Regions from separate parts of the Heyndrickxia acidicola genome, predicted to be linked through region 1. Evidence: riboswitches for the same ligand, from Rfam matches in the RefSeq annotation. Region 1 holds a riboswitch; each other region holds the start of a gene.

Region 1 (11,092 bases):
ACCAGCCTTCAATGTTGACACACTTAACAAAACACCTGGATTCTTTACCGGGTGTTTTGTTACTTTTAATTGATTATTTAAAATACAACAGAATGATTACATTTTTACAGAACGTTTAAATTTTATTAATTTAAAAAATACCTCCCACCCCCTTCTTTTCATTCAGCCCTTATATAACAGTATTCCGTCTTATAATTCTTCTTACTTAACATTTGTAATATAACATTTTGGCATAATTTATCTTCTTAAATACCCTCAAAAATCTTCTATAATATAGGAAGAATTATTATATAAATGTGTCAAACTTAGTAGAAAATGATCAAAAATTGCGGAATGTTGAATGATAACCAGCATTTTTCAATTATTACACAAATAATACACATCAAGAGCCCTTCTCTTGCCGTAAATTCAATTAAAATGTAAAGGAAAGGTGAAATGCATGCTATCAAGTTCAGAGATTGGTATCGACCTGGGAACTGCAAATATATTAGTCTACACAAAAAGTAAGGGGGTTATTTTAAATGAACCCTCTGTCGTTGCGATTGATACAGAATCAAAAAAGGTTCTTGCATTCGGGGCTGAAGCCAAAAATATGATTGGTAAGACACCAGGGAAAATCACAGCCATTCGCCCTTTAAAAAACGGTGTGATTGCAGATTTTGATATGACAACTGAAATGCTGCGACAAATTATGAAAACAATTAACAAAGGCGGACTAGGCATTAGAAAACCAAATGTCATCGTTTGTACTCCTTCCGGGGCCACATCTGTAGAGCGCCGTGCCATTCAGGATGTAGTAAGAAACAGCGGTGCCAAAAATGTCCATTTGATAGAAGAGCCTGTTGCTGCAGCAATCGGTGCAGATCTTCCAGTTGATGAGCCTGTTGCGAATGTGGTCGTAGATATTGGAGGAGGAACAACCGAAGTAGCTATTATCTCCTATGGAGGCGTAGTAACATGTAATACTCTTCGCATCGGCGGCGACAAAATGGATGAAGACATTATTCAGCATGTGCGCAAGAATTACAATCTATTAATTGGAGAGCCTACTGCAGAAGCCATTAAAATTAATATCGGCCACGCTCTGGTTGATCATCGTGAAGTGACAATGGATGTCCGCGGCCGTGATCTCGTAACAGGACTTCCAAAGACGATTACGTTAAGCTCACTTGAAATCCAGGAAGCCCTTCGTGAGTCATTGCTCCAAATCTTAGAAACAATCCGTGCAACACTGGAAAACTCACCGGCAGAATTAAGCGGTGATATTGTAGACCGCGGTGTTATTCTAACTGGTGGAGGCTCTCTTCTTCAGGGAATGCAGGATTGGTTAAGCAAGGAAATTATTGTTCCTGTGCACCTTGCTCCTAATCCGCTCGAAGCAGTAGTAGTCGGTACAGGCAGATCCCTTCAATTCATTAACCGACTTTCTAGAGTCGCTAAATAAGAAAAGCGGAAGCGACTTGTTCATCGGCGTACGGATTTCGGAGGCTTCGACTGAGATAAAGGGCCTTATAAAATAGAAGAATAATAGATACTTAAAAAGTGCAGGATGATAATTCTGCACTTTTTTTATTAAGATAGAAATCAGTTTCTTTGAGCAGGACATACTCGGTTTGTTAAAATGAGGATAGAGCTTCCACGCTCATTATGAATAAACCTGCGCAAAGATTGGCATAGGTTTCAAAAAAAGCTCCCATGGGGCAAAAAAGGGGTTTAAGCGAATGGAGTATGTAAAGCTAGGACGTACTGGATTGGATGTATCAAGAATTTGTTTAGGCTGCATGAGCTATGGAGACCCGGGACGAGGAAACCACTCGTGGTCCTTGAGCGAAGATGAAAGCCGGCCGTTTATCAAGAAAGCGCTTGATCTTGGCATCAACTTCTTTGATACCGCCAATGTTTACTCAGCCGGTTCCAGTGAGGAAATTGTGGGACGTGCCTTGCGTGATTTCGCCAATCGGGAAGACATTGTTATTGCCACAAAAGTTCATGGTAAGATGAGAAAAGGTCCAAACGGATCTGGTTTATCAAGAAAAGCGATTATGACTGAGATTGATAACAGCTTGAAAAGACTTGGTACCGATTATGTTGATCTATACCAAATCCATCGCTGGGATCCCTATACTCCAATTGAAGAAACAATGGAGGCCCTTCATGATGTAGTGAAAGCAGGGAAAGCACGGTATATCGGGGCATCCTCTATGTATGCCTGGCAATTTCTCAAAGCACTGCATGTTGCGGAAAAGAATGGCTGGACACGATTTGTCAGCATGCAAAATTATCTTAACCTATTATATAGGGAGGAAGAACGGGAAATGCTTCCTCTATGCAAGGAAGAAGGAATTGCAGTCATCCCGTGGAGCCCGCTTGCCCGCGGCCGTTTAACAAGAGACTGGGAGGCACAAAGTATCCGTTCGGAAACAGACCAATTTGCCAAGCAGCTTTATACCCAAACAGAGGAAGCTGATCGAAAAGTAGTACAACAGGTGGCAAAAATAGCGAAAGAACGCAATGTGCCCCGTGCACAAGTAGCACTTGCATGGGTTTTACAAAAAGAACCCGTAACCTCCCCTATCGTTGGTGCAACCAAGATTCATCACCTGGACGATGCTGCAGCTGCACTGAACTTAAAACTTTCGGCAGAAGAAATACAGCGTCTGGAAGAAGCCTATGTGCCTCATCCTGTTTTAGGCGGACTTTAATTATATACCATTCTATGAAAGGCTATCCGGTAATCACTGGATGGTCTTTTCTTTTGCTCCTTTTGACTAAAAGACAACAGTCAACGGCCATACTGTAGGTATTAGGAGGAGTTTTGAATGGATAGTAACCAAATAGAAAATGTTTTTAATTTTTATGGATATGGACACTTTTACGATCAAATAAAAGGACCTATTGAACTATCTGGAATATTAGAGACTGAAGAAGAGGAACAGCTGGAGCATTTCTTTGACTCCTTTGACTTTAACGACTATGACCGCCTGCTTTTTGATGAATTCCGTTACTTCTATGCTATCTCTCAAAAGGTATTCTCCCCTCAAAGATATGAAACCCCGCTTGAATAGTGATACCTTAATCGCTTTACAGCACCCCTTTAGTGCTGTAAAGTACATTCTGGACAGCAAAAAACGGAAACACGCAGAGTGATTTCCGTTTTCTTTGTTTATGTTAATCCTGAGTTTTTCCGGCTTCTACCGACTCTTTGTCATTTGCGAGTTCGTATCTTAAATGATCAAGGCTGTTCCTTACATTATTCTTCCCGGACAAATTGACAAGGAGTTCCTTTACATCGATGCCTGATGAAGCTTTTAATGATTCCTGCAGAGTAGACATTAAGTTAGTCGCATAGCCTGTTATTTTATTGGCTCCTCCATCTGCTCCGCTTCCTCCTGTGTCTACGACCGTGATCTTATCAATATTGCTTAACGGACTTGCCACCTGCTTTGCATATTCAGGAAGCATTTTTAATACCATATCCATGATGGCTGCCTGGCCGAACTGCTCGAAGGCTTCGGCAATTTTTCTTTTTGCCTCGGCTTCTGCAAGACCCTTCAAACGTATAATTTCTGCTTCTGATTCCCCTTGTGCACGCTGGGCTTCTGCTTTTGCCTGACCGTCAATCCGCACCTTTTCAGCTTCTGCTTTAGCCATGGCCTCAATCCGGTATTTATTGGCATCTGTTTCTGCCATTTGCTTCGCTTTTTGCGCAATAGCCGATTGTTCCACTGAATAACGATCAGCATCGGCTTTTTTCTTGACCTCAGAGTCGTACTGCCTTTCCCGGCGTAAAATCTCTTTTTCTTCCAGCTCGATTTGCTTTTGGCGTTCGATAATCCGAATCTGCATTTCCTGCTCGGTCACTTCTTGTTTTGAACGCGCGGTTTCCAAATCGTACGCTTGGTCCGCGCGAGCTTTCGCAATATCCTGTTCACGGCGAAATTCTGCAATTTTCAACTGGTTCATTTTTTCCGCTTCCGCAATTTCAGTTGCTCTTTCCAGCTCTGCCTTTTTTGCCTCTTTGGATGCTTCCGCACGCTTGATCCGCGTTTCTTTATCTGCTTCTGCCGTCGCAATATCCGCATCACGCTTTACTTGGGCAATCCTCGGTTTTCCCAGTGACTCAAGATAACCATTCTTGTCCTTGACCTCTTTAATTGTAAAAGAGACTATAACCAATCCCATCTTCGCCAAGTCCTGTGATGCTACTCTCTGAACCTCCTGCGAAAATTTATCCCTGTTTTTATAGATTTCTTCCACTGTCATCGAACCCAAAATAGAACGAAGATGCCCTTCCAGTACCTCTTTTGCTTCATTTTCGCGATCCTGTTTGCTTTTTCCGAGAAATTGTTCAGCTGCAGTAGCAATTTCTCCGATGGAGCCTCCTATTTTAATAATGGCAATCCCATCTGCCATTACAGGAACTCCCTGTTCGGTATACACTTCTGGTGTTGTAACTTCAAGCTTGCTTGATAACAGGCTGAGCGGCTGAGCCTGCTGGAAGACAGGCAATACAAAGGTTCCTCCCCCGCGGATAATCTTTATTTTATTGGAGGATTCATCGACATGGACATTCTTGCCGCCCAAATAGCTTCCTGTTACAATTAGGGCTTCATCAGGACCGGCAGTCCTGTATTTCGAAATAAATACACCAATTAACGCAATAATCAAGAAAGCTACAATTGCTACCACTACCCAAATTCCAATCATTCCAGATGTAAACACTCAATTGTCCCCCTTTACTTGTTTAAAGCTTGTTTTGTATGTTTACTTCACGGGCACATATTCAAACACTTTATAGAACATCATGCAGCTGATGATTTTCATACCGCACAACGTACAATACGCCGCTGTTCACCTCAATGACCAAAACCTGCATTCCTTCCCCAATGCTTTCATTGCGATAGCTTGCTGCAGGCTTTGCTATTGTCCCGCTGCTGCTCTCCAGAACCACTTCTCCAAATCCATTTTCCGGAATGGAAATAATCGTTTTGCCAACTCTTCCTTTTAATGAATCTTCGGTATAGGCAATGGATTCCTCCGCAGAGGATAAAGGAATGAGCACAAATACATTTAAGAGGGTATCCAGCAGCAGGGCCAGTAGAATAGAAAAAACGATAATCGTCTGGCTCGATAAAGGTGTTATCATCTCCATAATGTATCCGCTGGCAGAAAAGAAAGTAAAAAACGCTAAAACCAATGCAGGATGTAGAAAATTCAAAGCCTCCCCTATACCATGAAATACATCTCCAAATAAGATATAAAGCAGTGTCAGGCTTCCCGAAACCAGTAATACGATCAAGTAAATGGTTTCAATTTGTGTTCCCAGGATCGTCATCTCATTCATTCCTTTGTGTCTAAGCTTTATCATTCATTCATTTAACCGCTTCTTTCTCTTCCTGCTTACTTCATTTTGTATGTTAATACGTATAATTAAATGAAAGGTTTCAATTTCTCTGTAAATTTTTTCGAAAAATTCCTTTACTGCAAAAAAACCCTTTTTTTGCTTTCAACCTGTTTTTTAGTACAATACATACTATCAATCCTCTTAAAAAGGAGAAAGCGATGTTTAAAATTTTTATAGTAGAAGATGAGGGCAGTTTTCGACCTGATGTTTCCTTATCGCAGGGAGGAGGCATAGGAATTCGCTAGCCGATAGGGGTGTAGGCGCTAGAGATAGCCAGAGACTACATTGGTAAATAATTCATTTAATTCTTCCCTTAAAAAAATCACTCCTGTCCCCCTGGAGTGATTTTTTTATGGTACCTTTAGAGAAATTTAACACACTAAAGCACAAAAGGGGTCTGACCCCTTTTGCACAATAAAGCATCAAAGCATCGCAATAAATATAAACAATATATAATAATATCTATAAATGTATAGATATAAATTATCTTTAATTATAATACAGTTATATAAACACGGTTTTTATGATTATTTATTAAACATTTCCCTTTAATGTAAATGACTTTTCGCAAATTTTTCATTATTATTATAATTATCCATTAACCTTATCACTTTTAATAACAAAAGGAGGAGTCACAGTTGAGTACAAAAGATCCCTTAAACAAAGGTGAACCCGAACATCACCACGGCAATCATTCTGCCGAAAAGCCCATTTGGAAGTTAATGGCCGCTTTTTTAATTCCGCTGATCCTCAGCAATGCCTTACAGTCAATCGGCCAGCTGGTCGGCAGTATCGTGGTCGGCCGTTCACTTGGTGTAAATGCTTTGGCTGCCCTCTCTGCCTTCTTTCCTCTGTTTTTTCTGCTCGTTTCCTTTGCTATTGGGGTAGGGTCCGGCAGCTCTATATTGATAGGTCAGGCATTTGGAGCCCGTAATGAAGAACGCTTGAAAGCCATTGTTGGTACCACCCTCTCCTTCACTTTTTTACTGGGCTTGGTACTTGCAGTGCTGGGGGGGACCTTTACCACAGACCTGCTGCGCCTGATCGGCACCCCTGTGAATATTCTTCCGACTAGTGTTCATTATGCACGAATTTTATTTTGGTCTATGCCTTTTATGTTTTTGTATTTTGCGTACACCACATTCCTTAGGGGTACAGGGGATTCCAAAACGCCTTTCTATTTTCTCATTGTCAGTACGGCGCTTAATCTAATTCTGCTTCCATTGCTCATATTCGGATGGATGGGCTTTCCGAAGCTAGGTATATACGGCGCCGCATATGCATCTGTGATCTCGACGATTTTGACCTTTATTATTTTAATCTTCTACCTCCGCATAAAGCGCAACCCTCTCCAGTTTGATGCATCGGTCCGGAAGCATTTGCGAATGGAGGGCCAGTTGCTCAAGCTTTTACTGAGACTGTCAATTCCTGCAAGCATTAACATGATTCTAGTTTCATTATCAGAGATTGCTGTCATCAGTTTTGTTAATCATTACGGATCAGATGCAACTGCAGCCTATGGGGCTGTCAACCAGGTAGCAAGCTATGTCCAAACACCGGCAATCAGTCTTGGAATCGCGGTCTCTATCTTTGCTGCACAGTCCATTGGTGCCAATCAATTTGATAGGTTAAAAAAGGTTATTCATGCAGGAGTGGCTTTAAATTATATTATTGGCGGGGTGCTCATCGTACTTGTCTACCTGTTCTCAAAAGACATTCTTGCGTGGTTTATAACGAACCAGCTTACCCTTGATATCGCCCAACAGCTTTTAATGATTACTTTATGGAGCTATCTTATCTTTGGAAATACGCAAATCATCGGGGCTACCATGCGGGCGAGCGGTACTGTGTTATGGCCAACAATTTTTAGTGTTATCTCCATTTGGCTTGTTGAGGTTCCTATTGCGTATATCCTGTCTTTTCACACCACTCTCGGTATTAAAGGTATCTGGATTGGTTATCCCGCTGCCTTTATTGTGAGCCTCATGCTGCAATATGGGTATTATCAATGGGTTTGGAAGAAAAAGCGAATTACACGCATGGTAAGTTAAAATTCAGTTCAACTTGCCTCCAGCGATAATCAACCTGCTGGAAAACAGAGAGAAATAAAAAGCCTTTTCCCTAGAATTTAAATAGGGAAAAGGCTTTTTCTATCGAATAAGCTTTTATTGGAAATAAAACAATGAATCTGAAGCTCCCCACACTGTATGAGAGGCATCTTCACTCTTTAACGATTGTCCACTTTTTCTGGATACATATCGTGATTCATTAACCTGTGATCCGCCATCTTCTCGTATTTTGTACCTGGCTTTCCATAATTGCAATACGGATCGATGGAAATACCCCCACGAGGAGTGAACTTACCCCATACTTCAATATAACGGGGGTCAAGCAGCTTAATTAAATCGTTCATAATGATATTTACACAGTCCTCGTGAAAATCGCCATGATTGCGGAAACTAAATAAATACAGCTTTAAGGACTTGCTTTCCACAATTTTTTGATTTGGGATATAGCTGATATACATTGTCGCAAAGTCAGGCTGGCTCGTAATTGGACACAGGCTTGTGAATTCCGGACAGTTAAACTTTACAAAGTAGTCCCGCTCAGGATGCATATTATCTACTGATTCCAATACTTCCGGAGCATATGCAAAAGAATATTGAGTATTTTGATTCCCTAACAATGTTAAATCCTTTAATCCTTCTTTTTCTGTTCTTCCTGCCATAAAAAAGTCCTCCTTCAAAATGTACCTTTACATTTCATGAGAGGGTTCAATGAATATTTTTCCCATTCAACTGAAGATCTCTAGTAGTAAACCAACATAAATGTGGATAAAAAGAAAAGCCACATCCGTTATGGATATGGCTTTATTTCAGGTATCCATAGTTTTTTATAGAGGGTATCAGCTATGAACCTCTCCCGTTTGTGCGCGGGCATTTATTTTTATTTATAGAATATAGAAGAACAGCACATTCGTCAATAGAAAATCATTACCTGTATTCTATCTTCACCTTTTCCCCTTGCTTATAATGCTTATATTCCAGTACATTCACATATTCAGCATTTGTAAAAATAATAGGTGTTAAAATTGAAGGTACTTTTGATTTTAAACTTTCAAAATCAACCTCTACCAAGCGCTGGCCGACTTTCACCTTATCTCCTGTGCTGACATACGCTGTAAAACCTTCTCCATTCAGTTTTACCGTATCAACCCCAATATGGATTAATATTTCTGCACCCTCATCACTTGTAATGCCAATTGCATGCTTGGTCGGAAATACACTTGTAACGGTACCATTTACTGGAGAAACCAGAACCGTGCCGGATGGATTAATCGCAAAACCATCCCCCATCATTTTTTGGGAGAAAACATCATCAGGAACAATCTCGAGTGATACAATTTCACCATCTATTGGCATGATGAATTCTGCTTTTGACTCGGAACTTACCGGTGCGGATAGATTTTCGACCACTGTTTCATCCTTTACAGGAACTGTATTTCCCTCATTTCGTTTCATGGCCTCCGCGACAAACTCAACATGTGTCCCCACGATAATTTGTATATTGCGATTATTAATTTTCATATACCCTTTTGCGCCATGGCGTTTTAAAGCCGAACTGTCAACAGCTCCTGCATCCTTCACCTCAAGACGCAGCCTTGTTGCACAGTTATCAATGTTTGTAATGTTGCCTTTACCGCCGATATCCTGAATAAAATGAGAAGCCATAATATCGTACTTATCATTTCCTCTAACGCTTTCCATTCCTTCTTCTTCCAAATCCTCTTCATCTTCACGTCCAGGTGTTTTCAAATTCAGTTTTTTGATTAGGAAATAGAAAATGACAAAGTAGATAACTGCATAGACGATACCTACCAAAAGAAGCAGTAACGGTTTTTCAGCAATTTTAAAGTTTAATACATAATCAATAGCGCCTGCTGAAAATCCAAAACCGTCTCGAATTCCAAGTACATAGGTCAGTGCCATTGAAATGGCTGTTAAAACAGCATGAATTCCATATAGAACAGGTGATAAGAACATGAAAGAGAACTCAATTGGTTCTGTTACTCCTGTAACAAAAGCCGTTAAGGCAATTCCGAGAAGCATCCCTGTAACAGCTTTCCTGCGTTCCGGCTTAGCAGCTGCAATCATGGCTAAACATGCGGCTGGAAGGCCAAACATCATGATTGGGAAAAAGCCCGTCATAAAATGCCCTGCAGTTGGGTCATGATGCAGGAATCGCGCAATATCCCCATGGTAAACTACTCCTTGATATTTATAGCTTCCAAAGATAAACCACGGGAAGCTGTTAAGAACATGGTGCAGTCCTAGTGGAATCAGAAGCCTGTTTAAAAGTCCGTAGATTGCCACTCCCCACGGACCTGCATCAATAATCCAAATACCCAGTTTGTTGATTCCTGCCTGTACAAATGGCCATAGATATCCAAATATAAAGCCTAAAACAAGCATGGAACCAGCCGTAATAATCGGGACAAACCGTTTTCCCCCGAAAAAAGCGAGCCAATCCGGGAGCTTAATATTATGAAAACGATTATATAAAAGGCCAGCCACAATCCCGGCAATAATACCGCCTAAAACTCCCAAATCGATGGTTTTATTAAGAGCCGTTGCTCCGCTGCTCAATACAAAATATCCAATCGCACCAGCCAGCCCGGCTGCGCCATTATTGCCTTTCGCGAAGCCAATCGCAATCCCAATAGCAAAGATGACCGGCAAGTTTCCAAATATAGCATTTCCTGAGGCAGCTATAAAAGGGATATTCAGCAAGTCAGGCTGTCCGAGACGGAGCAGCAATGCTGCAGCCGGCAACGTTGCAATCGGCAGCATTAATGATTTGCCTATTCTTTGTATGAATCCAAGCATTTTCATTCCCCCTCTTTATTTCTATTCCAACTATGTATAGGAAGATCTCTTCCTATATTTATACATAACAGACATCATTTTAATACTAAATATCAATCAATCTAAGAACGCTGGGAATGGATTTTTCGGAAAATGTCTATAATTTCGTTATCTGGGCTTAGCAATGACTGCATTATGCACTTTTATATAGCCATGGCTTAAAATATCGAAACCGCTTTCATAAATATACATTCCCATTTGCTCTACCGTCATAAGTTCACGATAAGTATGATTCATGACATCAGCCATAATCTGATAATAAAGCTTTGAGCGAAGCTGGCTCCTGGGTGTTGTCATAACAGCATAGCCCGATGGCTTAAGGAATTTCCGATGCCAATTGATCGCTTCAGGCTTATGTTCATCCGGAAAGTGTTCAATTAATCCAACAGAGAGAACAATATCGAACTCATTTCCAAAAGGAAGGCTGCGTATATCATCTACTATATATTCCACTTTAAAGTCATTCTTATAATAAATTTTATTTGATCCAGTAGCCTGATTGGAGCCTAAAAAAGGATATGCGTCCGGAAATTCTCCAAATCGGACATCCCTGCAAAACGGATCATAGTCGACCATTACAATGTCTGCACCAGGATACATGGCTGCAAGCTGCATGGCTTCATAGCCTTCCGCTGCACCAAGAAAAAGAATTCTCGGTTTTTGCACATCCAAACCTGAAAATAGCTCTCTTTTGCCTCGCGGGTCCCATATACCGTCTTCAATTCTATGGGCAAAATTCCACAATCGTATCTTTACCATTTCT
Region 2 (11,092 bases), 1.8 Mb from region 1:
AAACAGACAGAATAACAGAATCCATTTTAACATACTGGCTCCTAAGAAGGTTGAAAAAGATTGGCGTGTTCATGTCCAAGCTGTACCGAATGGCAGAGATCCTTCTACCCATAAAGTCATTTTTAGATTTATGGATAAAAATTTCAGATACTTAATCCTTGGAATGGAAGAAAGCAAGCAGGAAAATCGCCGCCTTTCTGTTCCAAGAGGAGGGGAGGAGGTTCATTTTAACGGACAAACAGGCATCTTTATGAAATGGGATAATTCCGGAGAAATGAACCGAGACGGCAAATCTGTATCCGGTGGGCTTCTAGAATGGAACCAGGATGGAACTCATATTAAGATGGCTAGCGCAAAGCTTACAAAGGCACAGCTAATTAGGCTTGCGGCATCCTGCCAAACACTTTCAGACTAAAAAGGCTGACCGCCATAATAGATTCGTCTATCAGCTAGTTCTTTATTTTCATTTCATTACTATATCAATGGACAATCAAACAATCATTCCTTCTATTTCGTCATAGTATGTGGATAAATTGATGAAAGGAATGAATTAAGAATGGAATCTCACTGTTTATGCTGCAGGCTTCTTGAAATTTCAAAAAAAAATATCCGCTGTATCAAGCGAATTCATAAGGAAGTTCACCACTCCCTTATGCGAGTATGCGATTCTGGTACACCTTGTTTACCATGCAGAATTGGTAAAATAGTATTGGAGACTACAGAAGATATATTTCCTTGCTTAAAGAGCTGTTAATCCTAGTAAATCGAAACGCCTGCTCTCTTTCTTCATCACAAAAAAGGATGTATCCTAAGCACATAAACAGGGTACATCCTTTTTCTATGGATAATCTCTTTAGCCCACTAAAGGGGTCAGACCACTTTTGCGCTTTAAAGCACAAAAGTATATTCCTGTTGGCTTTATTTTGTATGGCTTCTATCATACTCAGCCCCTTCATGAATTCTGAGCTGCTGCTCTGCAAATTCACGATATAGCTGGTGGGTTTTTATGAGTTCTTGATGTGTACCCTTTCCCGTAATCCTTCCTTTTTCAAAAAAGAAAATCATATTAGCATCCACTACAGTTGAGAGGCGATGGGCAATTACTAGAGTTGTTCTTCCGTTCATCAGATTCTTCAGAGCTTTTTGAACAACAACCTCAGACTTGCTGTCCAGGCTTGAAGTCGCTTCATCAAGCATCAAAATCTTCGGGTCTCTAAGTAATGCTCTGGCAATCGCCAGTCTTTGCCTTTGACCTCCAGATAATTTAATTCCACGTTCTCCTACCTCGGTATCCAAACCTTTGGGAAGTGCTTGAATAAAATCATCTGCATAAGCCATTCGTGCCGCCTCTATCAGTTTTTCGCTGGTAACATCATCTCCCTCCAGTCCATAACATATATTATCGCGAATGGTCCCTGAAATAAGGGGACTATCCTGGGGAACATAGCCAATTTGTCTTCTCCAGGAGCTTAATGAAAATTGGTGAATGGACTGCCTGCCTAAACGGATGCTGCCTTTTACTGGATTATAAAAACGTTCAAGAAGAGAAAAAAGGGTCGTTTTACCGCTTCCGCTAGGACCCACTATAGCTGTTACCTCACCTGGCTGAATCGTTAAACTAATATTTTTCAATACTTCTTTCCCATTTTTATACGAAAAAGTGATGTCATCAAAGATAATCTCCTGTTGGATCTGCCCTACTACTTTTCCATCCTGTTTTTCCTCAGGCTCCTTGTTTAAAATAGTAATAATCCGTTCTGTAGCACCGATTGCTTTTTGAAATTGTGTAAAAAAGCTTGTCAGCTGTCCAAGTGGCATTATGATTTGGAACATATACAAAATAAATGCGACCAAATCACCTGCTGTAATCGCCCCCTCTGAAACTCTCATTCCTCCATACCCTAAAATTACAACTAGCAAAGCCATAATGATAAGTGACATTAAAGGCGAAATGAGAGCCTGCACCCTTGCCTCTTTCAATCCAAATTCAAATAACTTGGTTATACCGTTGAATCCTTTCTGGTATTCAGCCGGCTCTGCATTAGAGGATTTTACCAGCCTGATTTCCGAGAGAACCTGATTCAAGGTGGAGGTAAAGCTTGCTGTTTCATTCTGCGTGTCTTTCGAAATTCTGTGCATCATTCTACCGAGAGGCATCATACACGCAAACGAAAGCGGAATGGCGATGAACATGACTAGTGTCATTTTCCAATCAAGCAGTAACATGACGACAATAGAGCCCACAATAGAAATAATACCCGTAAGAAAATTGGACAAATGATCAGTTATTAAAGTTCTCACAACACCTGTATCATTAGTCATTCTGCTTACGGTATCACCCGTTTCATGGTCATCATAAAAGGAAACGGGGAGTATAATAAGCTTTTTCCATAGGCGATCTCTTATTCCTGCCACAACAGACTGCCCTGCTTGATTTAATAGGTAAATACTGACCCCGCTTGAAATGGCCTGAATGATGATAGCAGCTCCAAGTAAAAGCATCTCTCCTCTGCCAATGGAGCTGAATGAAAAATGATTAATTAAATTCTTTGTGAAAATAGGGACCAATAGGCCTGCTAATGTGGTACTGATACTTAAAACAAGAGCCAGAATTAAAAGTCTGCGGGAGGGTTTGGTTTGTCTAATCAGCTGTATAAACGGTTTCCAGTTTTTAATTTTTCTATTCTTAACCTCTTTCAATGACAGCATCCTTTCTCAAATCGTCTATATACTTTCCTTCCTAGATCCCCTTACTTTTTTTATGTAACCTCATTATATACGACTGCTGTGCTGCCTACACATTATTTACTGGAACGAGATTTTCAAAGTTTTGTCCAAAAGAAAAGCGATTGTCACTTATAACTAGAAGTTTAGTTCGTCATTCCACCTCCAGCTCCTCTTGCATAAAACGCTTTCTCAGTTCACAAGTTTTCATACCGATCCTCACTTTTTAAAATCAAAAGAAGTGTCTCTTTTCGTAAACTTTGTTGCTAATTGACATAAAAAATGATTTAAAATCATGATTTAGTATTAAAAGATGTGAATAGCTTACGAAAAAAATGCACAAAGACAGACAACATACGGAATAATGCCTTGTACGTAATGAAACAAACTATACGAAAACAGCCAAAGAAAAACAGACACAGTTTCATGTGCCTGTTTTATCTGCTTATACTCCCCTTTTATTCCCCCAAATAAGGGTATGCAGCTGTGGTAGTACTTTCACGTTATTCATCTCAGCATCTTCCACGACAAGCTCTATTAAGTCTTCATACTTTCCTAAAAGCCTTGTCAGTAATGACTCATTATTGAATGTATGAACATCATCATTACCTACCTGGAGGAAAAACGGTGCTGCAGGGTATCGCTTATGAACAATTTTAGCAAACTCATAATCTTCCTGATTAAAAACAACAACCTTTAAGCTGACTCTGTGACGGAAATTCAGTCTATTAAGATTTTGAAAGATAGAATCAAGCTTATCAAAGTCTGTTTGCATTTTGGAGCTTGGCGGTTTAGGGGATATAGTTAAGTCGTCAATATCCAAAAACCAATCCTGCCATTTCGTCCCTTGTGTCTCGAGCCCCATTTGAATATGGTTATCCTTCATTAATTGCACAAATCCGCCCAAATTCTTAATTAATGCAGGGTTTCCTCCAGAGATCGTGACAAAGGAAAAGCGATTTCCTCCAATTTCCTGCAGCCTTTTCCATATTTCCTCCGGTTCAAGCATCATAATTTGATCCTTGGCAGAGCCGTCCCATGTAAATGCTGAATCACACCAGGCACAGGAATAATCACACCCTGCAGTCCTAATAAACATCGTTTTTTGCCCAATCACCATACCTTCACCTTGAACAGTGGGGCCGAAAATTTCAAGTACTGGTATTTTATTAGCCAATCTCCATCCACTCCCGTCTTGCCTCTGCATAGCTTGTTGGCGTTTCGTATAACCGGACAAATTCAAGACGGGTATCTGCTTCCGGGGTTGATTTTGAATAATCTTGAAGTGCAGACTGCATTTTTTCAAATATCCAAACGACCATGTTTTCAGCCGTAGTATTCATGAGTGGTAGGGTTTCATTCAAGTATCGATGATCCAGATAAATTTCAATTTCCTTTTTCCAAATATCCTTAATATCACCAAAATCAATGACTAATCCCCGATAGTCAGTACAGCCGCTCACCCCAAATATGACTTTATAGGTATGGCCGTGAAGGTTTTTGCATTTCCCCTCATATTCATGTAGATGATGGGAGGCATCAAAAGTAAACTCTTTGCTCACGAGCACTCTCTTAGAGTGGTACTTCAGCTGCTCTTTTGTTATGTCTTTGTTGTATTTTTGCAAGTGATCCACTATGCGAAACTCAGTCATCTTACTTGCCTCCCCTGCTGGCCAAATAGTCTTCAAGCCCTCTTTGGCGAAGCTTGCATGCAGGGCATTCACCGCAACCGTCGGAAATAACGCCGTTGTAGCAGGTTAATGTTTTTTCACGAACAAATTGGAAAGCATCCAGTTGGTCTGCGAGCTCCCAGGTTTCTGCTTTGTTCAGCCACATTAATGGGGTATGGATGGCAAATTGCCCGTCCATCGCAAGATTTAATGTGACATTCATTGATTTTATAAACACATCCCTGCAGTCTGGATAGCCGCTGAAATCCGTCTCACACACACCAGTTACGATATGGTCAGCCTTGATTTGGCTTGCCAGAACTCCTGCGAAGGAAAGAAATAATAAATTACGTCCAGGTACAAAAGTGGATGGAAGTCCCCCTTCTTCACCATCTTTAACTTCAATATCCCCGCGGGTTAAAGCACTGGGTGCAAGCTGATTTAATAATGACATATCTAAAATATGATGCTTAACTCCCAGTTCTTTTGCAATATTTTGAGCACATTCTATTTCAAGACTATGCCTTTGATTGTAGTTGAATGTTACTGCTTCAACATAATCAAAATTTTTCATAGCCCAAAATAAACATGTGGTGCTGTCCTGCCCGCCGCTAAAAACGACTAGCGCTCGTTTGTTTTTCATTTCAAATACTCCTTTTAACAGAAAAACAGCACTACTAAGATAGCAGTGCTGTTCTCTTAGTTTTTTTGAGAGGGTAGCTAGAACCTCTTGCCGCCATTGCGGCTTCTTATTTTCCCTTTATACTATATCATACTCTTGGGTGAACGTTTAGATGACAGTATTTTCCGAAAATACACAATTGCTATTACCCCTATCTGCATTTTGGACTTGTGCTTACATCGGGAGACTAGTAAGCTGCTCCTGTAGTTATCTGGTCACTTTCGCTTTAAACAATATTCAATGTAAGTTGATTCCAATGCAGGTACTCACTCTTCATACTATGTTCAGAACCTTCCAGCCTACTAAGTTCTTTTTTATATCGTATCTCCCTTTAGAGTATAGCAGACTGTAAACATCGTTTTCTGTATGTTGTACTGTATTTCTAAGGGATTTAGTGGTACCCTTTCTCACCAAAAGGTTTGATTTGATCCATCCATTTTTCAAGAAGCTTTATTAATGCATATTTTTTATCAATATTGCCATTGTCGTCCTTTAACGTTTCTAAAATTTCAAAAGCAAATGCTTCCTTTCCATAGGTGTTCCATTCCTTTTGCAAAGCCTTGTTGGTTTCCGTCCCCATTTCAAGGGAGAATTTTTTTCCTGTAAGTGTTTTGAAATTTCGGGTGCTGCTAATATATACTTTATCATTTTCCAGATTTCTAATCTGATAAACGCCCGCTTCTATCTTGGCCTCTTTAAATTGCTGCTTCAGTTCCTTTTTTCGTTCCATTTGCTATACCCCTTTCTCAATTTTTAACCCAATATGCACTCCCGTCTGGCTTCCGGTCAATAAATTCATATTCTATGAGATAACGCCGGATAAGGACATAGTCATCAAATGCGGATTTTAATACTTCATTGAGTTCTTTTTCGTTATATTTTTGTTTAGGGTCCAATCGTTTCACGATTTCTCTGAGAACCACCCATCTGGCCTTTTCTTTTGGCGGAAAAGCTTTTAATAGTCCATTGATTCCGTTTGGAAAGAACTTTTGAATGATCTTCTCTGCTTCTGTTTCTGTAACGTTAAATCTTTCATCTACGTTTTTTGCTGTTTTAGGCAACGGCAGAATGGCTGGCCCTTGAAGATTATTTTCTTTTAATAGCTCCATTAAGGTAAGGAAAATTTTAGCCTGCCTCTCTTTTTCCTTCAGTGAAAAACGGTGGTTTCTGATGGTCGACGCACTTCCAATTCCAAGCTCTGTTTGCACCTCTGCATCACTTTTCCCCTCAAAAAACAGCCTTAAGAGATGATTTTGATGTTCTGTAAGTCCAGTTAATTTTTTATCGAGATGGACAAGATAATGAAAAACAGATTCATGGGCAGCTCTGATATGGACTTGCATATATTTTTCTGCCTGATACCATCTTGTCTCATAGGGATACACTAACCCCTTTTCAATTTTTTCACCGCACAGCAAGCAGACATAATCATCTTCTGCCTCTATATAACCATTTTTAAGATCCTCTAAAGAGGACTCCCAAAACGTTTGATCTAAATCCATAAAAAATAAACACTCCTATAAAATACCTTAATTATAACAAACAATTTACATTATTGTTTAGAAAAAATCAATAACCGAAATAAAAAAAGATATCTGTATACAAAATCATTTAATTACAATATTCAGATGATTACAAACAACAAGCACACAAAATGGCTTGGAGAAAAGCGCCAAGCCGTTTTGTTTACACTATTTATGTGAATGAACAGAATTTTCATTCGTCTGCCCACTCGCTTTATCATTTATTTTCTTAATTCTGCTTCACGCAGTGCAACCCTGCGAATTTTTCCTGAGTCTGTTTTCGGAAGATCCTTGACAAAATCGATTAAACGAGGGTATTTATAAGGCGCGGTCATGCTTTTAACAAAGGCTTGAAGACTTTTGACGAGCTCCTGGCTGCTTTCATTCTCATCCTTTAAAACGATAAAAGCCTTGACAACATTTCCACGGATTTCATCTGGACTGGCTACAACAGCACATTCCTTAACAGATGGATGCTTCATTAGCGCATCTTCCACTTCAAAAGGTCCAATCGTATAGCCAGAGCTGATGATAACATCATCACTTCTTCCTTGGAACCAGAAATATCCATCCTCATCCTGAGAAGCACGGTCCCCCGTTAAGTAAAATTCTCCCCTCATCGCTTTCGCTGTTTTTTCAGCGTCCTTGTAATAAAGCTTAAATAAGGCAGGAAAATCTCTTCTGACAGCTATATTGCCAACAACTCCACTTTTTACAGGGTTTCCTTCATTATCAACTATCTGAACGGTTCCTGGGATAATGGCTTTTCCCATAGAACCAAGTCTAAGCTCCATGCCTTTAAGATTTCCGATTAACAACGTACTTTCCGTCTGACCATAACCATCACGAATGATGAAATTGAATTGATTTTTAAAGACATCAATCACTTCCCTATTCAGTGCCTCACCTGCAGATACCGCACTGTGCAAATGAGAAAGATTATAACGAGAAAGATCGTCGAGCTTCGCCATCATCCTGTATTCCGTTGGTGTGCAGCACAAGACATTTATCTTCTGCTCTTCCAAAAGCTCCAGATATTTTTCCGGATTGAACCTTCCATTGTAAACAAATCCAGTGGCACCAGAACCAAGGATAGATAAAAATGGGGTCCATACCCATTTTTGCCAGCCAGGCGCAGCTGTGGCCCACACAATATCCTCCTTGCCAATATTCAGCCATAATGAAGCAGCACTGCGAATATGGGCATATCCCCATCCATGGCTGTGAACGACGGCTTTAGGCTGTCCGGTAGTACCTGATGTATATGAAAATAATGCATAGTCATCCTTTTGAGTGGCAGTTATCTTAAACTCATCTGACTCTGGAAGCGCCATTTTTTCCATTGAAAGCCAGCCTTCTACTTCTTTGCCGAACGCAATTTTATATTGAAGGGAAGGAGATGTCTCCATTTTATTAAATTCATTTACAAAGGCATGATAAACAATCACAGCCTTTGCTTTTGAATGGTTTACCCTATATACGAGGTCTTTTGCTCTTAGCATTTCTGAGCATGGAATCATTATAATGCCAGACTTTAAGCACGCTAAATAGATTGAGTAGGATTCAAAAATCTTGGTGGTCATGATTAACACTCGATCGCCCTTTTGGATGCCGAGCTTTGAAAAAGCATTGGCCAGCTTATTAGCGTATCGAATAAGTTCAGCATATGTAACCGTCTTTTGATTTCCTTCTTCATCTCTAAGAATTAAAGCCTTTTTATCCGAAAAATGGGTCTCTATTTCTTGAGCTATATTATAATGTTCCGGTGCAATAAGCGATTGTATATCCAATTTTTATCCTCTTTCTTATATATAGTTTTTATAATAATTTTTTAATCAAATAAATCATGATACAAATAGCCGGCCGCAGAAAGAGAGTCCTGCAGAGTAAATTAACCAGCAGAATGATATAGAGCAAGATCCATGTTAAAGTATAAGCCCGATGTAATTTGAACTCAATGTTGATTGAAGCGAAAGGCACGAGACTCCTGATGTAATTTGAACTCAATGTTGATTGAAGCGAAAGGCACGAGACTCCTGCGGGAAAAGCGTGTAAGGGGAGTCCTCGCAGGAGCTTGCGACGAGGAGGCTCCACTACCGCCCGCGGAAAGCGAGTGCCTGTAGCGTAAATCAACCAGCAGGACGTTTATAGCAATATCCATGGTTAAGCAAAAGCCTAATGTTAAATTACATTCAATGTTAACTGAAGCAAAAAGAAAGGCTCAGAAAAAGCAACAATATTTTTATTGTACTAAAAGTCATCCTTGATTTAAAGTTTTTAAGCTTATGTATAAATTTTTTTCTAAAAACACTTTATAATTCAATAATTCACAATTCACACATAAAATTTGATATAATATATACAAAATAAAAAATCCTTTTGCATAATGAAAAGGCACAAATATAGGCAGGTGCTAAAATGGAAGCTGTGTTGCTGATTGATATTACAGAAGATTTTATAGAGGAAAAGGAAAAACTAAACCGTATCCGCCAAATTGTAAACGATTTCAAAAATTCCAGTAAGCCTATTATTTTTTTAAGTCATATAAAACCTGCTCCATCCTCCTTTAGTAGGTGCAGCTCGCTTTTAAATGAAGCCGATTATGTTTTAAACCAGAAAACGCCAAGCTGTTATTTTAATGCAGACTTGTCAGCCTTATTAGAAACGCTAAATGTCAATCACCTATATTTAATCGGTAATAATAAAAATTCCTGCTGCCGTTATATTGCATCTTCAGCGAAGGATAAAGGATATAATATAACGTATTGTGAAAGCGGTTTTAGCCAGTTAGAAGATTACGATACCTATGAGATGAAGGGCCTGGACTTTCTAGACTTCAGCGAACAGGAGGATATTGGATAACGACACCCATTGTGGTTAATTTGAGTAGTCCTACGGGTACTTATTCATCCTAAGGGTTTAAACGGATTGATTTGATAATGAAAATATGCGTTTTAATGAAAAAGGATAATGTCTCGATTTTGAATCGACTCATTATCCTTTTAATTGTATAGATTCAGTTTAAATTGAGTTCGTCTTCTGTACTAAAGAAACGACCCCATTTTTATCACTGCTTTGCAAAGTCATCAAGAAGTGACTTAAATTGGCTGAGTGCCTGTTCTATTGGCTCCGGCTTAGTTAAATCGACACCCGTTTTCCTAAGCAGCTCTAGCGGATAATCGGAGCTGCCACTCTTTAAAAATTCCGAGTAGGATTTTTGCATGAGACGATCTCCGTCCAGTAGTTTTTCTGCAATTTGGATGGCTGAAGCAAACCCGGTAGCATATTTATACACATAGAAAGGGCGATAGAAGTGAGGTATTCTTGACCAGCCATATTTCACTTCCTCATCTAATTGCAGCACCTCGCCATTGTACTCACTAAACAATTTCTCGTATACATCATTAAAAGCTTCTAAGTTTAACGGCATTCCTTTTTCAGCCATTTCATGGGTGATTTTTTCAAACTCTGCAAACATGACCTGAGTGAAGAACGTACCTTTAAATTTATCAATAAAGTGATTAATTAAGTGTTTTTTCAAGTCCGCATCAGCGGCTTCGTTTAATAAATAATGAATGAGCAGTACTTCATTGACAGTTGAAGCCACTTCAGCCACAAAAATAGTGTAATAGGCTGAAATCCTTGGCTGATGCAAATGTGAAAAATAGCTGTGCATCGCATGGCCCATTTCATGTGCAAGGGTAAACAGGCTGTCGAGATCATCGTGATGGTTCAAAAGAACGAAAGGATGTACCCCATAAACGCCCAAATTGTAAGCGCCCGATCTCTTTCCTGGCGTTTCCCTGACATCGACGTACCTCTTTTCTTTAAAGGAGCCCAGAATATTTAGATATTCCTCTCCAAGAGGGGCCAAGGCTTTCATCATAATATCATAGGCTTCGTTATAGGATATTTCTTTTTTTACATCCCTTACCAAGTTGACGCTTAGATCATACTGCCTTAGTTCCGTAAGCTCCAATTTTTCTTTGCGAACTTCATTATATCTATGTAATAGGCCCACATTTTTTTTAGTGGTTTCGATAAGATTATTATAAACATCCTCGGGTACTTTATCATTAAATAATGATTTTTCCAGTGCTGAAGGATAGTTTCTTAATTTAGACAGTGTAACATTATTCTTAATGGAAGAAGAAAGTGTAGAGGCAATCGAATTCTTTAATTGCAGATATGGCTTATAATAAGCTTTATATGCTTCTTTCCTCACTTCTCTATTTTCATCTTCAATAAGCTTGGAAAACATCCCTCTTGTCAATTCAGTTTTTTCACCGTTTTCAAGGGTTACCTCCCCGAATTTAATATCCGCGTTATTCAGCATTCCGTAAGTCTTGCTTGGAGCAGACAGGGCTTCACCAAGCTGTGACAGAACTTCCTCTTGATCCTTGCTCAGAACATGATCCTTGAAGCGATACGAATCCATGAGGTCTTTTTCAAAATAACGCAATCCTTCCGTTTCTTCAATATAGGATTTCAGG
Region 3 (11,092 bases), 210 kb from region 1:
GGTGAATTTAAGAAAAAATTAAGGATGAAAGGATACCATGAAAGAAACAAATGGGCTGAATGGAGAGAGATGAAAGTGAATTCAAATAAACTGGTGAGTAATGGCGTAAAGGTGGTATTAGTTTCGTCGCTGGTCGGATTTGGAACAATTTCGGTGCCCGGGGCGTATGCTTCTGTGATACCGAATACGGCTGCTTCAGGCACAGCAGGATCAATAACTGCAGGGACAGGCAACGGCAGCTCAAATGTGGATGGTACACAAGAGTCCCCAGAAGCTTTAACGGATATTGAAGTAAATGGGAGTAAGCTTGGCCTTTCTTCTCAACCAGCTACATATACCGATACTGTGGTTAATAATACAGACAAAATAAGCCTGCTGCTAAAAAGCGGAGATCCACAAGCAATGATCAAAGTGAATGATCAAGAAGTTCAAAATGGTCTCGCATCTGATTTCCCCCTGCAAACAGGAACAAACGAGTTTACAATCCAAATAGAGAGCAGTGACCAAGTCGTAACATCCACCTATCAGCTAATCGTTACACGGCAAAAAAGCAGCGATAACATTCTTAAAGATATAAAGATTTCAGCAGGAAAACTATCGCCTTCATTCCAAGCAAACGTCACTGCTTACGATGTTAATCTGGATGAAAATACTTCTTCTCTTATTATTGGTACAGAGCTCGAAGACAGCACGGCCAGTGTTACGGTAAATGGTAAAAAGGATGAAGGTAATGGGATAAAAGTGGATGTTCCACAAGGCAAATCTTCCGTAAATATTAAGATTACGGCCGAAAATGGAGCAGAGAGAGTGTATACCCTTTCAGTCGTACGGGCCGTTCTTTCTCCTGGTACGGATAACGGGCATGGAAAGAAGCCTGTCAGTAATCCTTCTCCGTCGCATGGAAAAGGGGCAGGAAAACCAGGGGCAGGGGGCTATTCCGGGAAACCGGGGGGCTATTCTGGGAACCCAAAAGGAAAGCCCTCTTCTGATACAGGCTGGAAGGGCAAGTCTGCTCCTGCCAGCCATAACAGTTCAGAAAGAAGCTTTGGGAGTGGAAGTAAAAGCAGTCAATACACGACTCACTACCAAAATATGAGTGCAGGCACCATCACGAATGCAAATAGCAGGACAGCTGGTTTCCTGGGAACAGCAGGAGGCGGCTCTCAAAACAATCAAACGGTAAATAGTGCAGCAAATCTATCAGGATTAACGGTTTCAGCAGGTACCTGGAACAAGGAGTTTAAACCGAATGAGTATACGTACCATATTGCATTAACAAGTGATATTGATAAGGTAACTATTCAAGCTGTACCGAGTGACAGCGGGGCATCCGCTGATATTCAGGGAAGCAGTGATGATACCATTGCCATTGGTGCAGACCAAGCTAAAACGATCATTCCTATCGTTGTGACAAAGGGGACTGAACGTAAAACCTATGTTTTGGTTTTTGATAAACAAGTGGTGACACCGACTGTGAAAACGGCTGTAACCAATGATACAGATTCAAGCTCAAGTTCTGTAATAAATACATCAGCTTCTTCCAATTCTTCTGTCATTAATACTGTGCCCAACACCAGACAAAATCAGAGTTTATCGCTATGGACCCGTATCATCCGGGCAATTCAATCTTTTTTTAGCTAACAAGAAAAGCGCAGGCGCCTTGCACATCGGCGTATGGATTTCATAGTCTGCGACTGAGATAAAGGAAACACAGCGAGGCCGTTCACGAGCTGATGTTGACTTATCGCAGGGAGGAGACGTAGAAATCCACTAGACGAAAGGCGCTGGAGCTGGACAGAGACTACCCTATGTTAATAATTGATTTAATAAAACATTTCACTTCTTATCTTAAAATAAAGGCAAAAAACAAGTCAGGTGTCTGCGGGACATCTGACTTGTTTTTTTGTTTTCTAATTTAAAATGATAACTTTTACAGTTTGGCGGCCAAAGTTTAGGGCAGCCTGTGAGTTTGGCATTAAGATATCAATGCGGTTTCCTTGAATGGCTCCGCCCGTATCACCAGCAATGGCAATTCCGTAGCCTTCTACCCATACTTTTTTGCCAAGCGGAATGACACTTGGATCAACTGCAATAAGCTTCATGTTTGGGTTGGTTGCTATATTATAGCCTAGTGTGGTGATATCACCTTTTGTATCATCATGGCTGTATGCTGTTGCAGTGACATAAAATTCTTTACTGCCAGAAGGGCTGCTGTCATTTGAAACGGATTGTGGCGGGGTCTGGTTTGCCGGCTGTACTGCAATCTGTTTTGCTTGTGCTTGTGCAGCTTGTTCTTCTTTCTGTAAAGCGGATTGAATGTCACTGATTTTAGCCTGCAGGCTGGATTTACTTTGATTTGCAGCAGATAAATCCTTATTAATGCTGGAATAACTGGATTTAAGCTCGTTTAATTTCATTTGCTTCGCTTTAAGATTTGCCTGAAGCTCGTTTTGCTTAGCAAGCAATTGAGATTGATCCTCTTGAAGAGAAGCTTGTTTTTTATCAATGGCTTTTTTGTCTTCTTGTATTTTGGCAATGTCGTCTTTTTGTTCTTTAATAATATCATCATCTGCATTAAACAGAGTGCTAACGGCACTGATACGGTTTACAAAGTCTCCAAAACTATCAGCATTCAGCAGGGTGTCAATGACAATATTAATTCTATCGCTTTGCTGAAGTGCAACCAGACGTTCTTTAATAATATTTTTTCGAGCAAGGACCTTATCCTCAAGCTTCACAATCTCTTCTTTTTTCTGTTCAATTAATTGATTGGTTTGCTTTATTTTTTGCTCAGTTACAGCAACATCTTGTTTATTTTTATCTATAACAGCTTGTATTGAGTTCCATTCTTGCTGGGCTTGATTCATTTCTTGGCTAACTTGTTGCTTTTGTGCTTCCTTGTTTTGAATCAATGTTTGATTTTGTTCAAGCTTATTTTGTGCGTTATGTAATGTTGATTGATTTGTTTTTGCGTATACTCCGATGGTGGCCGAAATACATAATACGATTGTTAAAAATGTGACAAAACTGCGTCTTATGTACTGCATAAAACAACCCCTTTCTTCGTAGTTACATTTATATCATAAAAAACGCAAGGAAAGGTTACAAAACTATTAAAACAAAATCGTTTTTGTCATGAAAATTTAACATAAAGTAAATGGTTCAATAGTTGGATTTTACAGGAAAAGACCACAAAAACTTAACTTATAGCAAATTAATTCCTTGATTATCAGCAGTTTTAAGCTAAGACCCCGCAAAAAAACGGAATAATATGGGTTGATTCCGCCGTTATGGAAGAGGAGCGGTGCGTTGAAATAATTTTGAAATATAATAGAGTAATTTTGATGATTTTTAAAATATTTCATAGGCGTCAGCCCAATTTTAAATGAGAAAAGCCTCCAAAATTTAAAGAAGCACATACAGTATAAAGAAAAAAATGAGAGGAGGTGAGTGTATGCCTCCATATATTTATCAGCCGATGGGATACAGCCATTATCCTGGCCATCCTTATTATTCTCAACCTATGGGATATTATCATGGTCACCATCCGTATTACCATCACCATTATCATCCCTATTATCCTGGTTATCACCATGGTTATTATCACCCAATGGGCCATGGCGGTTATTATGGTCACATGTAAAAAGACAATAAGACTATCTGAGAAGGTATGGAATCTTCCATATCTTCGCTACATAAGAGGAGATATAGGCAGCGTTCTGACCATCCTGCTGGTTGATTTCCGCTGCAGGCACTCGCTTTCCCCGGGGCGGTTGGGAGCCTCATCATAGCAGGCTCCTTCGGGGTCTCCCAAAGGCCGGCTGATCCCGCAGGAGTCTCGTGCCTTCCGCTTCAATCAACCTTAGAATTAAATCCAAATTGGGAATGGACATAGATATAGGCAGCGGTATGATCATCCTGCTGGTTGATTTCCGCTGCAGGCACTCGCTTTCCGCGGGGCGGTTGGGGAGCCTCATCATAGCAAGCTCCTGCGGGGTCTCCCGAAACACGCTGATCCTGCAGGAGTCTCGTGTATCCGCTCAAATCAACTTTGGATTCGTTTCTATTCCTGGCTCTAACAGAGATATGGTGGAGTGCCCCGATCATTCTGCTATTGAATTCCTCTGCAGATGTCATTGCTATTCAACCTGTTTGTTCTTTTCTGCTCAAATAAATTTTTGTCAGAGACACCATGCTATATTCGCATTAATTGTTCTTCTACCCTTTTCCTTTTTCTGTCCAAAAATAAAAAAGAGGTGACTCAAAAGGCCGCTTATAACCGCCTTTTGAGTCAGCCTCTTCCTATTGATTTGCGGAAAAGCAGGGGCTTTCTGCTTTTCTTAATACCCTTTTCCATAGTCTACTACATTGATAAAGGGCTTGCTTTCTGTTAAGTAGTTTTTGAGATTTGGAATAAAAATGTCTTCCAGCACTCGTTTATCATAATATTCTGTAGAGCCGGCAGTATGAGGCGTTATGATAACATTCTCCATATCCCAAAGAGGACTTGCCTGATCCAGTGGCTCGTTTTCAAAGACATCCAATCCTGCACCGGCAATTTGCTCTTCTTGCAGGGCATGTATGAGTTCTTTTTCAACTACTGTCTCCCCGCGTCCGATGTTAATAAAGAAGGCTGAAATCTTCATAAGAGAAAACTCTTTTGCCCCAAAGACATTGCGGGTATTATTTGTTAAGGGCAATGTATTGACTACATAATCACATTCTGGCAGTACAGAATGAAGCTCATCCATCACAGCTATTTTGTCCACATTTTCTTCATTTTTAAGGGAATTGCGTACACCAATGACCCTCATACCAAATGCTTTTGCTATTTTAGCGGTTTCTTTACCAATAGCGCCGATTCCCAAAATGCCGATTGTTTTTTCGTGAATTTCTAGCTTCAGACCGCTATGGTCCCATTTTTTCTTTTGTTGATTCCGAACATATTCAGGAATCTTCCTTGTTAGTGAAAGCATTAAAGCAAAGATTGTTTCAGAAATAGGATAAGCATGCACGCCGTTTGCGCTGGTTAATTGGATGTCTCTGGCTTCAAGCTTTTCGAGCGGAAGGCTATCAACGCCCGCACTCCAGGTTTGAATCCAGCGTACCTTTGATTCCTGTTCCGATACACTGGATGCTAGTTCCTTCTTCCAGCCAACAATGATTTCTGCATCCTTGATATGATTACTCCAGATAGAAGAATCCTTTCCGGCTATAACCTCCCAATCCTGCAGCAGCTCTCGTATTGCATTGATATAGTTTTCATCAATATTCTGTGTTATGACTACTTTTCTTTTTGCCATGCTGTCACCTCGTCTCATATTCTTCCATTCTATGTTATCAGAATGGACAAAGACAGAACTAGTAAACTGTCTTCCTTTCTTTAGAAAAATGCTTTTCGGCTGTCCAAGAAAAGGAAAGGTATAAAAAAAGCTGACTCTAAGGCGTTTGATGTTAGCCTTTTTGAGTCAGCCTGCTGTTAGGCTTCTATGATTTTTTCAAAATCAACTCTTTTATTAATTAAATACATAATGGGTGCCCCAATTACCAATACCGCAAATTCCCCGATAGCTGTAACAAGCCATGTAGCTATAAAAGGGAGATGAAAGGCAAGATGAAGCTCCAGTGCAATCAGGAACATTGTTATAGTAAACACTACAGTGTTTACGAGCATCCTGGCCCAAGTGGTTTTGATAAAACGGGAAGTAGCCATCGTGATTAAAAGAGATATGGCAGACTGTCCTACTCCAAAAACAAGATCATAAGCGACCATTGGAGAGAAAAATAAATTGGCTAAAAAGACGCCAATAACGATTCCGAAGAAATATTTTTTATTGAAAACAATCAGATGATTAAATATTTCGGGAACGCGAAATTGGAAACGGCCAAAGGCAATAGGCTGAATAATAAAAGAAATTACAACATAGAGAGCTGCCACAATGCCGTTTACAGCAAGTGTTTTTGTGTTCATTGAAAGATTCCACTCCTTAGTTTTTTAACGTGGGATGGTTTCGAACCACGTGAGGAATAAGATCAAAAAAATATCTTATCGTACATTAAAACGGCATGTCAATACAACAATGCACCTATAAGATTCTATTGGATGTTTTTCCGGCTATTGAAATAGGAATCTTATATCCCTGTATCTCGAGAGACGAGGCGTGTGCCACTGGATTTACAGATTTCATTCCATATTCGCCTTGTTCGCAGTCAGCTTTTACATTTTTGATCGATGCATGGACGTTTGCACCAATATCAATTCCTTTGGGAGAGGAATGGTCAATAGTTATGTTTGAAAGAATAACCTGATCTGCATGATTGTCTCCTCCGAATACTTTCAGGTCTGTGCCTGCTGTACTAAAATCGCGAAATGAAACATTCTGAAGCCTAATATTTTGTGCACGATATTGTATAGCAAGAACAGGATTTTTTTTATAATCATAATTCCGATCGCCAATTAAGGTGAAATGATTGATTGCGACATTTCGATAGGCAGAGATGACCATCCCACGTGGACTTGAATCAGTATAAAGATCCGAAAACACAGGGGCCATCGCCACAATACTGGTAGCCATGATATTGTAGGCTGTTTTGGATTCTGGATGTTCCTTGTAATGGTGGCCTATATGGCGGAAATTATAAGAGCGATTATCATGGAAAGAAAAGTGTCCAATAATTTGTACATTACTCGCTGCAGAAGAGTTATGGTGTGCCTTGATTTCAACGCCTCCAAAACAGCGTGCTGAAGAATTGTTCACAAGCCAAACGTTTTGAGAGCCATCATCAATTTCAAAACCATTAGAATTTGAAAAGCCTTTTTTGTGTGCCCTTCCACTGGGATCGCACATATGGGAATGGGTAATGAGGATATGCTGGCTGTGGTGTGTGGTAATTCCGTCATCTCCAAAACCATAGCCGGTCAATTGGTCCATCCAAATGAACTCACTTCCGCGGGAAGCCCTGTTGCCGTCACCAGAATAATTGTACCGTACAGAAGTAATATCAAAGCAATGAAGGCCTGGATTGATCGCCTCTGTATTCCTGACCCATCCGTATTTCACATTAGCGAACGTTAAACAGCTGGATCGATTGCTCCCTGTACTTGAATTTTCATTATGATTAAGACGTTCTACATTCCAGTCAAGGCTTAGATTCTGAACAAGAATATGATGATTTCCTCGGCGATAATGCATGTTGGTAATTAGTCTCCTGCTTTTTGGGGCCAAGGGGTGCAATTTTATGGTAGTAGCACCTTTTCCCATGCCCTCGAGAAATGTCCAGGAAGGCAAACGGAGCCCTTTTATGATAAAGACCCCTTCAGGAACAATTACCTTCACTTTTCCTTTGCCAATTGCCTTTTGAAAAGCTGCTGTATTATCGGTTTTTCCATCGCCTATTGCGCCAAAATCTGCTACATTTACTTCTCTTTTGGTTTCCTTTGATAGATTGGTATATTCCTGGTCTAACTGGCTTTTCCAATATGGAACGGGGGTTCCTTCCTGATCCAGTAGTGTATTCGGCATTTCGGTATACTCATATTGAACTGTTTTCTGAAATACTCGCCGGAAAAGGAGAGGGATTAACCTTTTGTTTATAGGGCGGGGACAATGTGTATCTTCTTCATATAACAGCCTGGTTTCTTTTAATGCTTTCTCTATATCAAACGAATAACCATGGGTTTGTTTTATTAGATTGCCATTTTCTAGAGGATCATGATTTTTTCCAAGAATGATCAAATGATTCACCTCATTTACAATTTCTCAGGCTGTATAGTATTCCCTCTGTCTTTGTGTGTAATCCCCTTTAAGTTAGTTGGATGTGATAGCAAAATTATGCATAATCCGCTTTTCATACTGAGATTTGTGCATCTTATCCAATCAATCAACATTGATTTTTACCATGGGGATTGAAAAACAGCCAGCAAATGCTGACCGGCATTAGCTGGCTGTTCTACAATGGTTGTGTTAGAGAATAACATCTTTCCTTTGGAGTTCTGAACTGATTTCTTTTGAACGCCTTGCAGCATTTTGGATGGCTTCAAAAATGGCTTTTCCTCCTCCGTACTGTTCTAATGCTTTAAGTCCGGCTGCTGTTGTTCCATTTGGTGAAGTAACCTTTTGTCTTAGCTGTGATGGAGTATCTTCCTGCTGAATCATCATTTTAGCTGCACCTTGAATCATTTTTGCAGCAATTTCTCGGGCAATTTCCCTGTCTAGTCCATTTTCAATAGCAACTTCTTCTATATGCTCCATTAAATAATAAAAGTAAGCAGGCCCGCTTCCAGCAATTCCTGTAAATATATCCATATGTTCTTCTGGAATTTGATATACATCACCTATACATTTTAACAGTGCCTCAGCCGTTAAGATGCTCTCATCATTTGTATAGCTGCCAGTTGAAAAGGCTGTAACTGATTCACTTATCATGGCAGAGGTATTGGGCATTACCCGAATGAGCTGCTGTCCTTCTTTAAAAAAACTGCCCATATAATCTAATGAAATGCCGGCTATGACAGACAGAATTAATTGATGGGGAGCCACTTTATCACGAATATAATGAAGGGCAGTTTCTGCATCCTTAGGTTTCATGGCTAAAACAAGGACATCCATTTCTTCAAAGGGAATATGTTCCTTATCCATAATGGTTATATCGTATTTCGTTTGGAGATGGTTCAGTCGATTCAGGTTGCTTTTATTTGTAACGGTAATGGTATTAGGAGGTATATCACCTTTATTTATTATTCCTGAAATCATGGCTTCCGCCATGGATCCTGCACCCAAAAAGGCAATCTTCTTCGATTGTAGCATGTTTTTTCTCCTCTCTAAGACCGTTAGATTGTTAATTATCTTAACATCTTCAAGAGGAATGTCAAGGCAGCAAAGGTGTATTTTTATATAGCTGGAGCATTGTTTACAGAAACACTTTTTTAGTATTGGATTATTTAATGAAGAAACTCGTCTAAATCGGGCGATATTTGTCGCAAACCTAGAATTGTTTTTCGTAAGATAGAGAGGATGAACCAGGGGACTTTCGCAGTAATCTATTCCTTTGGTTTGCAGTTGCAGAATCAAGAGTATGACTCGCGAAAATGTATCAAAGGAGTCTTAATAAAAGCGTTAATAAACCAGAATCAATTTGTTGACAAAAGCATTTCTAATCCGTAATATAGTTCTAGTATCAAATATTTTGTGTCACTAAATATTCGAATCTAGCACTATTTTTATACTTTTCTCCCGCTATAAAGCGGGAGTTTTATTTGAGTTTACCAGTGTAAAAGTATAAGGGTGCCAGCAGAATATTTCTAAGTAATCATCCTATATTTTTCAATTCTTCAAGGAGGTCCATCACAATAAATGGATATTCATCAAACTTCATCTGATTCTCGCAGCAGACGTTCCATCTTTGGCATTATGATTGCAGGGGCTGTCGTAGCATTTTTAAATCAGACTCTTATCAATGTTGCCTTGCCTCAAATGATGAATTCACTTCACATTACAGCGAGTGTCGCCAACTGGTTAACCACAATCTTTATGCTGGTTAATGGGATTGTCATTCCGATTACCGCCTTTTTAATGGAACGATTCACTACAAGGCAGCTTTACCTTTCTTCGATGGGATTTTTTGCATTAGGCACTCTGATTTGCGGAATTGCTCCGAGCTTTTCCATTATTTTGGTTGGAAGGGTTATTCAGGCAATTGGTGCAGGTATTCTTTTTCCGCTTATTACGAATGTTATCTTCACACTATACCCTCCCAACCGCCGCGGATTTGCAATGGGGATATTCGGCGTTGCAATGAACTTTGCCCCAGCGATAGGCCCTACTCTTTCAGGATGGGTTGTGGAACACCATTCGTGGAGAGTACTGTTTTTCATTATCTTTCCTTTTGCACTGTTAAATTTTTTATTGTCCATTTTTATGGTGAAAAACGTAACAGAAACAAGCCGTCCAAAGCTGGATGTCCTAGGGGTTGTATTATCAACAATTGGATTTGGCGGGATTCTTTACGGATTTGCTGAGGCTGGCACGAAAGGCTGGACAAGTGCTGATGTATTGATCATGTTTGTGGCAGGGGCCATAAGCCTATTGGTGTTTGTTTGGAGACAAATGACGGTAAGCCATCCAATATTGGAATTTAGAATTTTCCGTTACAAAATCTTTACTTTAACGACGCTAATTAATGTGATTGTCACTATGGCCATGTTTTCCGGTATGATTTTAATGCCTATCTATATGCAGAATGTTAGAGGTTTTTCTCCATTGGATTCAGGCTTAATGCTATTGCCGGGCGGAATTGTCATGGGAATCATGTCTCCCATTACGGGAAGATTATTTGACCGCTATGGGGCGAAATGGCTCGCGGTTTCCGGTTTGGCCATCACGATTATCACAACCTATGCACTGTCACAACTAAAAACAGACACTTCCTTTACGTATGTAGTAATCGTTTATACTGCCAGGATGTTTGGAATGTCTATACTTATGATGCCTATTTTTACTGCAGGCTTAAATGAACTATCTCTCGACATGAATAAGTATGGAACAGCTATGGTGAATACACTGCGAATGGTAGCAGGTGCAGTTGGAATGGCTTTCTTTGTGTCCATTATGACAAATAGAGGGGCTATACATGCAAAACAGCTTTTTATAGACAAGCACATTCTTCCTGCTGATAAGTATCATGCTGCACTCGCTTTGAAACAAGGAGCCGTAATGGGAATTAACGATGCCTTTAACATCGCTACGATTTTAACGGTTATCGCCTTTGTTTTAGGTTTCTTTATCCGAAAGACCTCTCCAGAAGAGCAAGAAGTGGAAGAAAAGGAACTGTCTCTTTCAGTAAACTAAAAATCCACTTATAATTATATAAATGAAGGCTCCCCCTCCTTAATGGATGGGGAGCTTTTCTGCTTTAGCTCACTAAAGGGGTCTGACCCCTTTAGTGAGCTAAAGCGATAATTTTCATGTTCCAGTATTTTTCATGTAGAAAAAATATGAAAGAATTGCCTAACTATGATATCTTTGAAAGGGAGGATTTTTACTTAAAACCTCTTAAATCACCATGCATTATAGATACATACAGATATAAAAAT

What was found. A riboswitch is a leader RNA that binds a small molecule or an ion and turns the genes downstream of it on or off. The one in region 1 is predicted to bind preQ1.
Region 2: another riboswitch for preQ1. It lies ahead of queC (7-cyano-7-deazaguanine synthase QueC); the one in region 1 lies ahead of queF (preQ(1) synthase).
Region 3: another riboswitch for preQ1. It lies ahead of A5N88_RS12445 (QueT transporter family protein); the one in region 1 lies ahead of queF (preQ(1) synthase).

What each region holds. Positions count from the first base shown of each region.
Region 1 covers NZ_KV440953.1:2,863,744-2,874,835, forward strand. The annotation lists gene mreBH (rod-share determining protein MreBH) at 440-1,444, shown strand; gene A5N88_RS13430 (aldo/keto reductase) at 1,722-2,702, shown strand; gene A5N88_RS13435 (hypothetical protein) at 2,820-3,065, shown strand; gene floT (flotillin lipid rafts scaffold protein FloT) at 3,169-4,707, opposite strand; gene A5N88_RS13445 (NfeD family membrane protein) at 4,793-5,335, opposite strand; gene A5N88_RS13450 (MATE family efflux transporter) at 6,127-7,455, shown strand; gene queF (preQ(1) synthase) at 7,632-8,132, opposite strand; PreQ1 riboswitch class I at 8,284-8,330, opposite strand; gene nagE (N-acetylglucosamine-specific PTS transporter subunit IIBC) at 8,398-10,290, opposite strand; gene A5N88_RS13465 (class I SAM-dependent methyltransferase) at 10,438-11,092, opposite strand, start outside.
Region 2 covers NZ_KV440953.1:1,054,638-1,065,729, forward strand. The annotation lists gene A5N88_RS24110 (DUF4367 domain-containing protein) at 1-415, shown strand, start outside; gene A5N88_RS04960 (ABC transporter ATP-binding protein) at 919-2,700, opposite strand; gene queE (7-carboxy-7-deazaguanine synthase QueE) at 3,170-3,901, opposite strand; gene queD (6-carboxytetrahydropterin synthase QueD) at 3,894-4,376, opposite strand; gene queC (7-cyano-7-deazaguanine synthase QueC) at 4,378-5,037, opposite strand; PreQ1 riboswitch class I at 5,088-5,130, opposite strand; gene A5N88_RS04980 (GIY-YIG nuclease family protein) at 5,468-5,806, opposite strand; gene A5N88_RS04985 (DUF2087 domain-containing protein) at 5,823-6,578, opposite strand; gene mbcS (acyl-CoA synthetase MbcS) at 6,821-8,389, opposite strand; gene A5N88_RS04995 (isochorismatase family protein) at 9,018-9,461, shown strand; gene pepF (oligoendopeptidase F) at 9,667-11,092, opposite strand, start outside.
Region 3 covers NZ_KV440953.1:2,656,617-2,667,708, reverse strand. The annotation lists gene A5N88_RS12470 (cadherin-like beta sandwich domain-containing protein) at 76-1,641, shown strand; gene A5N88_RS12465 (3D domain-containing protein) at 1,911-3,047, opposite strand; gene A5N88_RS12460 (hypothetical protein) at 3,455-3,643, shown strand; gene A5N88_RS12455 (hypothetical protein) at 3,853-4,137, opposite strand; gene A5N88_RS12450 (D-2-hydroxyacid dehydrogenase) at 4,341-5,303, opposite strand; gene A5N88_RS12445 (QueT transporter family protein) at 5,480-5,971, opposite strand; PreQ1 riboswitch class I at 5,982-6,026, opposite strand; gene A5N88_RS12440 (glycosyl hydrolase family 28-related protein) at 6,087-7,745, opposite strand; gene proC (pyrroline-5-carboxylate reductase) at 7,965-8,807, opposite strand; gene A5N88_RS12430 (DHA2 family efflux MFS transporter permease subunit) at 9,354-10,847, shown strand.